Regions from separate parts of the Aeromonas veronii genome, predicted to be linked through region 2. Evidence: predicted binding sites of a transcription regulator. Region 2 holds the regulator's gene; the other holds the start of a gene.
What was found. Region 2 encodes LexA, which represses DNA repair genes until DNA is damaged. Its sites were predicted from a motif close to ANCTGTNTNNNNANACAGNT; they were not measured.
Positions count from the first base shown of each region.

Region 1: ruvA (Holliday junction branch migration protein RuvA) is a predicted target of LexA. The motif match lies at 1,456-1,475, and genes of this name have one in related genera.

Region 1 is NZ_CP157875.1:3,818,936-3,823,359, reverse strand. Features, by position in the region: gene ABNP46_RS17600 (proline--tRNA ligase) at 1-1,260, opposite strand, end outside; gene ruvA (Holliday junction branch migration protein RuvA) at 1,530-2,144, shown strand; gene ruvB (Holliday junction branch migration DNA helicase RuvB) at 2,205-3,215, shown strand; gene cydA (cytochrome ubiquinol oxidase subunit I) at 4,160-4,424, shown strand, end outside.
Region 2 is NZ_CP157875.1:4,488,161-4,492,584, forward strand. Features, by position in the region: gene dinF (MATE family efflux transporter DinF) at 1-212, opposite strand, end outside; gene ABNP46_RS20750 (SCO family protein) at 235-861, opposite strand; gene ABNP46_RS20755 (hypothetical protein) at 1,089-1,379, opposite strand; gene lexA (transcriptional repressor LexA) at 1,768-2,391, opposite strand; gene plsB (glycerol-3-phosphate 1-O-acyltransferase PlsB) at 2,605-4,424, shown strand, end outside.

The DNA of each region.
Region 1 (4,424 bases), 670 kb from region 2:
ACCGAGCTGGAAGATGTGACCCACTTCGATGCCGCGCTTGAGCAGCAGCTTGCCCTGGCCGCAGGGGCTGGGGTCGCCTTCCACCACGTTGCGCAGGTCGGCGACTTCGTAAGAGGCGATGTCGCGATCCCAGTTGGCGCCGGTCAGGTGGAAGCCGGTGTCGTTGGCACCGCAGACGAAGTCCGCCAGGTGGGCGGCGCTGCGATCGGCGATGATGCGACCGGCGAAGCCGACCGGGCCGATGGAGCCGGCATCACAACCGGCGGCAGCCTTGATTTGCTCATCATTGGCAAAGGTCAGCGGGTTGGCGACACCCGGCAGCTTCTCGGCCTTGATCTCGTTCAGTTCGTGATCGCCGCGCAGCACCAGGGCGATGACCGCCTGCTTGCCGTGCTCGTCCGCTTCACCCAGTACCAGCAGGGTCTTGGCGATGGTGGCCGGAGCCACATTCAGGAAGGCGGCAACATCAATGATGGTGTGCACGCCCGGGGTGGCGACCTTGGTCAGGGCTGCGGTGGCAGCGGCACGCTCACCGGCCGGGGCCAGGGCTTCGGCCATCTCGATGTTGGCGGCGTAGTCTGAGGTATCGGAGAAGGCGATCAGGTCTTCACCGCTCTCGGCCAGCACCTGGAATTCGTGGGAGCCGGTGCCACCGATGGAGCCGGTATCGGCCTGTACCGGACGGAAGTTCAGACCCATGCGGGTGAAAGCGGCGCAGTAGGCAGCGTGCATCTTCTCGTAGGTGTCGATCAGGGATTCCTTGCTGATGTGGAAGGAGTAGGCATCCTTCATCAGGAATTCCCGGCCGCGCATCACGCCGAAACGGGGACGCACTTCGTCGCGGAACTTGGTCTGGATCTGGTAGAGGTTGAGCGGCAGCTGCTTGTAGCTGTTCACCTCGTAGCGGATCAGGGCGGTGATCACCTCTTCGTGGGTCGGGCCCAGCACGAAGGGACGGTTGTGACGGTCGGTCAGGCGGCACAGCTCGGGGCCGTAGTCATCCCAGCGGCCGGACTCCTGCCACAGCTCGGCGGGTTGGACCACCGGCATGGAGACCTCGATGGCACCCGCTCTGTTCATCTCCTCGCGAACGATGTTCTCGATCTTCTTCAGGACCCGCAGGCCGGATGGCAGCCAGGCGTACATGCCGGAGGCCAGTTTGCGGATCATGCCGGCGCGCAGCATCAGCTGATGGCTGACGACTTCCGCATCGGAGGGAGTTTCCTTGAGAGTGGAGAGCAGATATTGGCTGGTACGCATCGCGGTAGACCTTAGCTAGTTCGGGCCCGGAGCCCTGGAAAATTTCAAGTGCGGAATTTTAACAGGCCGAGGCGCGCGGCCCAAGGGCTAAATTCAGTGCGCCGAGGAATGGGGAAGGGGCATGTCGGGCACGGAGGGAGGCCGGTTGGCAGGCGCTTTGCCCAGCGATGGGATCGGTGCTTCACCACAGGCCTATGCTGGATACTTATCCAGTTATTCTTTATGCTATGGCCCAATTCATACAGTGTCTGCGTGGCGAGGAAGAGAACATGATCGGTCGCTTGAGAGGCGTCATCATCGAGAAGCAGCCCCCCGAGGTGTTGCTGGAAGTTGGCGGTGTGGGCTATGAGGTGCACATGCCCATGAGCTGCTTCTATGATCTGCCGGATCTTGGCAAGGAAGCGGTCATTCACACCCACTTCGTGGTGCGGGAAGACGCCCAGCTGCTCTATGGCTTCAACCACAAGCAGGAGCGGGCGCTGTTTCGCGAGCTGATCAAGACCAACGGGGTCGGCCCCAAGCTGGCGCTAGCCATTCTTTCCGGCATGACCGCCACCCAGTTCGTGATGAGCGTCGAGCGTGAAGAGGTAAGCTCCCTGGTCAAGTTGCCGGGGGTGGGCAAGAAGACCGCCGAGCGTCTGGTGGTGGAGATGAAGGATCGCCTCAAGGGCTGGGTCAGCCACGATCTCTTCTCTCCCGCCGCCATCAGCCTGCCCGAGAAAGAGAGTGTTCTGCGGGCGCCGGATGCCAGCGAAGAGGCCGCCAGCGCCCTGGTGGCTCTCGGCTACAAGCCCCAGCAGGCGAGCCAGATCGTTGCCAAGGTGGCGGCCGATGGCATGTCGGTCGAGGCGATCATCCGTGAATCCCTGCGCAGTCTGGTGTAGGGATGGCAATGTCTAAGGCAGAGCCTGTGGCCATGGCGGTACAGCCAGGTGAGGTAGCACATGATTGAAGCGGATCGTCTGATATCGGCGGGGGAATCCCGCGAGGATGCGGTCATCGACCGGGCCATCCGTCCCAAGAAGCTGGCGGATTATACCGGTCAGGATCACGTCTGCGGCCAGATGGAGATCTTCATCGAGGCAGCCCGCCAGCGGGGAGAAGCCCTGGATCACCTGCTGATCTTCGGCCCCCCCGGCCTTGGCAAGACCACCCTCGCGAACATCGTGGCCAACGAGATGGAGGTCAACATCAAGACCACCTCGGGCCCGGTGCTGGAGAAGGCTGGCGATCTGGCGGCCCTGCTCACCAACCTCGAGCCCCACGACGTGCTCTTCATCGACGAGATCCACCGTCTCAGCCCCGTGGTGGAGGAAGTGCTCTATCCGGCCATGGAGGATTATCAGCTCGATATCATGATCGGGGAGGGGCCTGCCGCCCGTTCCATCAAGCTGGATCTCCCCCCCTTCACCCTGATCGGCGCCACCACCCGGGCCGGTTCCCTGACCAGCCCGCTGCGGGATCGTTTCGGCATCGTGCAGCGTCTCGAGTTCTACAACGTCAAGGATCTCACCGACATCGTCGCCCGCAGCGCCCGCTGCCTCGGACTGGAGATGTCGGACGACGGGGCGCTGGAGGTGGCGAGACGCTCCCGCGGCACCCCGCGTATTGCTAACCGTTTGTTAAGACGGGTGCGGGATTTCGCCCAGGTGAAATCCGATGGCCGGATTGATGGACCCATTGCGGCCCGCGCCATGGACATGCTGGACGTGGATAACGAAGGTTTCGACTTCATGGACCGCAAGCTATTGTTGGCCGTCATCGACAAGTTTATGGGAGGGCCGGTGGGCCTCGACAACCTGGCGGCCGCCATCGGGGAAGAGAAGGACACCATCGAGGATGTGCTGGAACCCTATCTCATTCAGCAGGGGTATCTGCAGCGGACCCCAAGGGGGAGGCTGGCGACGGCAAGAGCGTATGCTCACTTCGGCCTGCAGCGGCCGCCGGAAGCATAGAAATATCTGATTGAACGAAAAACCGCCTCCAGGGGCGGTTTTTTACTATTCTGACAAAATTCCCGAGGCCAAAAAAAAAGCCCACGGCAGATGCGGTGGGCAAAGACAATTCAGGATGGATGTTCACAGACAGTGAGAGCGTCTGCAGACCGGTCAGGAAAACACTGAGGAGCCGTCGCGAGGCCTCAGAGTCGGTTCATTTGATAGAGCTGAACGAACGAAAGCTTGTAGTAACGAATGGTCTTGGCAACAAACTTTTTCATCATTAATCCCAACAAACAGGTTCGAAATGTTCATCGAATACGTACCGGGAACCCAGTATGACCGGCCTGTATCCAGAGGTATGCCCTCACTGCGAGGCGCATTGTAGGAGCACTCGACAAGCCGGACAAACAAGAAAATTTGCCACATTAGGATTAGATTAACTAATCAAATGTGCGAGCGGTAAAATAAGCATAAACATGTGTTTTTACTGGTTTTAAATTGCAATCGAGATCACCTATTCAGTATGGAGAATACAAGCTTCACCATAGTGGTTTTATTATTTATTTAACAGAATTGAAACTATTTCCTGATGTATTAAAATTGATTTAAATCAAAGATTTACGAACTTCATCTTTTTGTGATGCAGCTCCCATAATTAAGGGTTTCGCACCGATAAGTTGCCTTGAAAAGGCATGTATAGGTGATGGTTTTACATTGATTTCAATCAAATAAAGGTGATATAAAACAGCGGTCATTATAGGCGGGAATAGAATCGCTGTTATTGTTTACCAGATGTTAAACATTAGCTTTTTTTGTTCTTGTATATTGCCTTGTTGTTAATGTGGTTGCAGTCGAATCCGGTCATCGTTCTTGGTATGGCCGATCATTCGGGGCCTTCCAATGGAAGCTTTGTCCTTAAAACTTAAAATAGCCGTGCCAATAATCGGTGAGGAAACATCATGATTGCTGAGCATGTGGTAGACCTATCGCGGTTCCAATTTGCTGCGACGGCCCTTTATCACTTCCTGTTTGTACCCTTGACGCTGGGGATGGCCTTCATCCTGGCGATCATGGAGTCTGTCTATGTGATGACCAACAACACTGTCTACCGGGACATGACCAAGTTCTGGGGCAAGTTGTTCGGGATCAACTTCGCCCTCGGGGTGACCACAGGGCTGACCATGGAGTTCCAATTCGGAACCAACTGGGCCTACTACTCTCACT
Region 2 (4,424 bases):
CGCAGGAAGCCCAGCAGCCAGAACAGCAGGTTGATGAGAGTGGCACCGACCGAGACGCCACCGAGGAACCAGGCCTGGCCGAGATGACCGATCACCCAGGTGTCCACCAGCCCCAGCAGCGGGGTGGTGACATTGGAGAACACCATGGGCAGCGCCAGGGCAAAGACGGCGCGATGACGCCCGGGGTCACGAAGCCAGGGCGGGATCAGCATGCACAATCTCCGGCGGCAGACATCACTCGCCGGCCAGTCGCACGATCCGGGTGAAATCGGACACCATGGTCGCCATCGACACATGGGGCACCTGGCCCTCCTGTGCCTGGGGGCGGAACACGGCCACCAGCTTGCCTGCCGGGCTTATCAGCACGATGGAGGCGGAGTGGTCGATCAGGTAGTCCTTGCTGTCGTGCTCCACGATGGAATAGACGAGGCCCAGGTTGCGCACGAAGGGGAACAGATGATCGTGCTGCGCCGTCACCGCCTTGAACTCGGGCTGGAAGAAATCGACATACCCCTTGAGGCGGGCGCTGTCGTCCCGCTTGGGATCCGCCGAGACGAAGACCACCTGACTGCGCGGTGCTATCTGCTTCAGTTCCGGATAGACGGCGCGCAGATCCGCCAGGGTAGTCGGGCAGATGTCCGGGCAATAGGTGTAGCCGAGAAACAGGAAGGTCCAGTGGCCATGCAGATTGGCCTCGGTGAAGGGTTCCCCATCCTCATCCACCAGGGTGAAGGGATTGATGTCCCGCCCCGCCGGATAGTAATTGGCCTGCTCCGGCTGGAGGGGCCGACTCCAGTAATAAATGACCATGATGCTGACGACCAGCAGCATGAACATCAGGGGATAACGGGGTTTCACCATATAAAATTTGCCTTGCCAGGGAGTTCAGCCAGGGGATCGGACCAAATCGAGAGTCATTGTAACCTGCCAAACCCTGTCGCTGGCTACCCCAAGGTCTGAATAGGGGGTAGGACCCCATCCCGCTGGCGCGGTCACCAGGCCGTCCATCTCCACACTTTGCCTCGGGCTTGCCAGAAAAACAGAAGCCCCACACAAGGTGGGGCCTGGAGCAAACGGGCGGTGATCACTCAGGGGCGCCACCGCTGCCGAACCTGGGGACGCCTGATGACGGCATGCAACGGGACGACAGGAGCTGTCCAGGGGGCATCCGGCAAGCCGATGTCGTGATGGCGACGAAACAGGCGCACCAGGCGGACTATCTTGTCTTTGGGGCACCCCAGCCAGATGGTCCAGCCACTCCCCTTGTGATACACCCAGAGCGCGTAGAACCACGTCATCCGGCTGCCCTTGATGAAGCGGGTGATGGAAGATGCGGGGGCCGTCTCCGGACCCGGATCCCATGGTGAGCTTGAAGCCATACCTGTCCTCCTTGCGCAACAGGCTACGTCGAGCCGCCCCCTTGCCAGCGGCAAGCTGATGCAGGACCACGTACTGACGCTGTGGGTCGCTTCGAGACATGGACACTGACCACATCCGAGCGACTCTCCCTTCTATCCCGTGCCGCCCCAGCAGCATCGGCGTTGCATCCCTGCGGCCTTATCCCGGCCAGCTCAGGCAATCCTTCGGGGGATGGCGACCCCCTGGTCCGCCAGCGCGAGACGGACATACCCAAGGATATATCTGAAATGCCGACCCGGTGGTGGCAGCGTGGTGTGAGGGCAACAAAAATGGCAAAGGGGGCGACAGAAGCGGGGGAGACAGAAACGACGCGGCCTCCCGCAGGAGGCCGTCTGATGGCTGCCGAGATTACATCCAGTCGGCGTTGCGGATGACACCGACCGCCAGCCCCTCGATGGTGAGGTGCTGGCTGGCGAGATCCACCGAGATGGGGGAGAGCTCTTCGTTCTCCGGCAGCAGCCACACCTGGCTGCCCTTGCGCTGGAAGCGCTTGACGGTGACATCCTCATCGAGGCGGGCTACCACCACCTGGCCGTTGCGCACGTCCTGGGTCTTGTGCACCGCCAGCAGATCCCCGTCCATGATGCCGATGTTCTTCATGCTCATGCCCTGTACCCGCAGCAGGAAGTCTGCCCGTGGGTGGAACAGGGCCGGATCCACCTGATAGTGGCTCTCGATGTGCTCCTGGGCCAGGATGGGTTCGCCGGCGGCCACCTTGCCGATGAGGGGCAGGCCACTCTCTTCCGGCGCCTCTTCCTCTTCGAGCAGCAGGCGGATGCCGCGAGAGGTGCCGGGCATGATCTCGATGACCCCTTTCTTGGCCAGGGCCTTCAGATGTTCCTCGGCCGCATTGGCCGACTTGAAACCAAGCTTCTGGGCAATCTCGGCACGAGTCGGCGGCATGCCGGTCTCGTTCATGTTCGCCTTGATAAGCTCCAGCACTTCAGCCTGGCGGGGAGTAAGGGGTTTCATAACATGGGCACCTGTCTTTTTATACAGCACACTGGCAGTATATACAGTGCTGGGGCCAAGGCAAGGCGTAGCTGATATTTGTCCCCTCTTCGTCGCACTTATTGCGGCAAATGACCCATTCTTGATCCTGTGCGCCACTCATCCTACCTCTCGGCGACAAGCCTGCGGTGATTTGTTATGCTCACGCCGCATTTTTTTGGAGAGCAGACACCCATGTCCATCGGACAGAACATTTCCAGAGCCATTCTGCAATGGCCGGTCAGCGGCTTGGTCAATCACAAGAGCCTGCCGGAAAACCCCATTTCGGAACTGGACCTGGACCCGGCCAGACCCATTGTCTATGCCCTGAAAACCAGCTCGATCACCGACCTCTTGACCCTGCAGCAGTGCTGCGAGGATCTCGGTCTGCCCGGTCCCTTCACCCCGCTGGAACTGAACGGTCAGCTGCTGCCGCGCTATGTCTGTCTGGATCGCCCGCCTCCCCTGTTTGGCAAGCGCACCAAGCCGCTGCCCTTCTTGCAAGAATTTCACCAGCTGCTGGATCTGCACAAGCAGGATCCGGCGCTGGATATCCAGGTCGTTCCCGTCACTCTGTTCTGGGGCCGCGGCCCGGGCCGGGAAGGGGAAGAGGCCTCCGGCTGGAATATCATCAGCAGCCTGGCACCGAACCGCCTCAAGAAGGCGCTGATCGTGATCCTCAAGGGCCGCGAGAACCTGGTGCGCTTCTCTCCGCCCCTCTCCCTGCGCTACATGGCGGACAAACACGGCACCGACGAGGCCATCGCCCACAAGCTGGCGCGGGTGGCGCGTACCCACTTCAGCCGCCAGCAGCTCGCCGCCACCGGTCCCAAGCTGCCGAACCGCAACCTGCTGTTCAAGCAGTTGCTGGACTCCAGCGTGATCCAGCAGGCGATCGAGGAGGAAGCCGAGCGTGAGGGCATCAGCCTGGAAAAGGCGCAGAAACGCGCCCATGGCTACATGGACGAGATCGCCTCCGACTTCTCCTACCGGCTGATCCGCCTCGGCGAGAGCTTCCTCGGCTGGCTCTGGAACAAGCTCTACCGCGGCCTCTCGGTTAACGGCGCCGAGCGAGTACGCCAGCTGGCCCAGGAGGGACACGAGATCGTCTACGTCCCCTGCCACCGCAGCCACATGGACTACCTGCTGCTCTCCTACGTCATCTACCACCAGGGCATGGTGCCGCCCCACATCGCGGCGGGCATCAATCTGAACTTCTGGCCGGCAGGCCCCATCTTCCGTCACGGCGGCGCCTTCTTCATCCGTCGCACCTTCAAGGGCAACCCCCTCTACAGCACCGTATTCCGTGAATACCTGAACCTGCTGTTCGCCAAGGGCTACTCGGTGGAGTTCTTCACCGAAGGGGGGCGCTCGCGCACCGGTCGCCTGCTGCCCCCCAAGACCGGCATGCTGGCCATGACCCTGCAGGCCATGATGCGCGGGCTGGACAGGCCGGTGACCCTGGTCCCCGTCTATCTGGGCTACGAGCACGTGATGGAGGTGAACACCTATCACAACGAGCTCAAGGGCAGCCGCAAGGAAAAGGAGAGCTTCCTGCAGGTGCTCGGCATCCTGCGCAAACTGCGCAACTACGGCCGCGGTTTCGTCAACTTCGGCGAACCGCTGACCCTCAACAGCTATCTCGGTGAGCATGTACCGAACTGGAAGGAGAGCATCGGCAAGGAAGAGCGCCCGGAATGGATGGCCCCCACCGTCAACCAGCTGGCCGAGCTCCTGATGACCCGCATCAACGACGCCGCCGCCGTCAACGGCCTGACCCTGAGCGCCCTGGCCCTGCTGGCCGCCGAACGCCACGCCCTGACCCGGGACGAGCTGCAGGCCCAGATCAACACCTATCTGGACCTGCTCAAGCAGGTACCCTACAGCCCCCAGAGCACCATGCCGGACGAGGATGCCAAGACCCTGCTGGATCAGGCGATGGAGCTCAACAAGTTCGAGGTGAGCGAGGACAAGCTCGGCCAGATAGTCAGCCTGGATCGCTATCAGGCCATCCT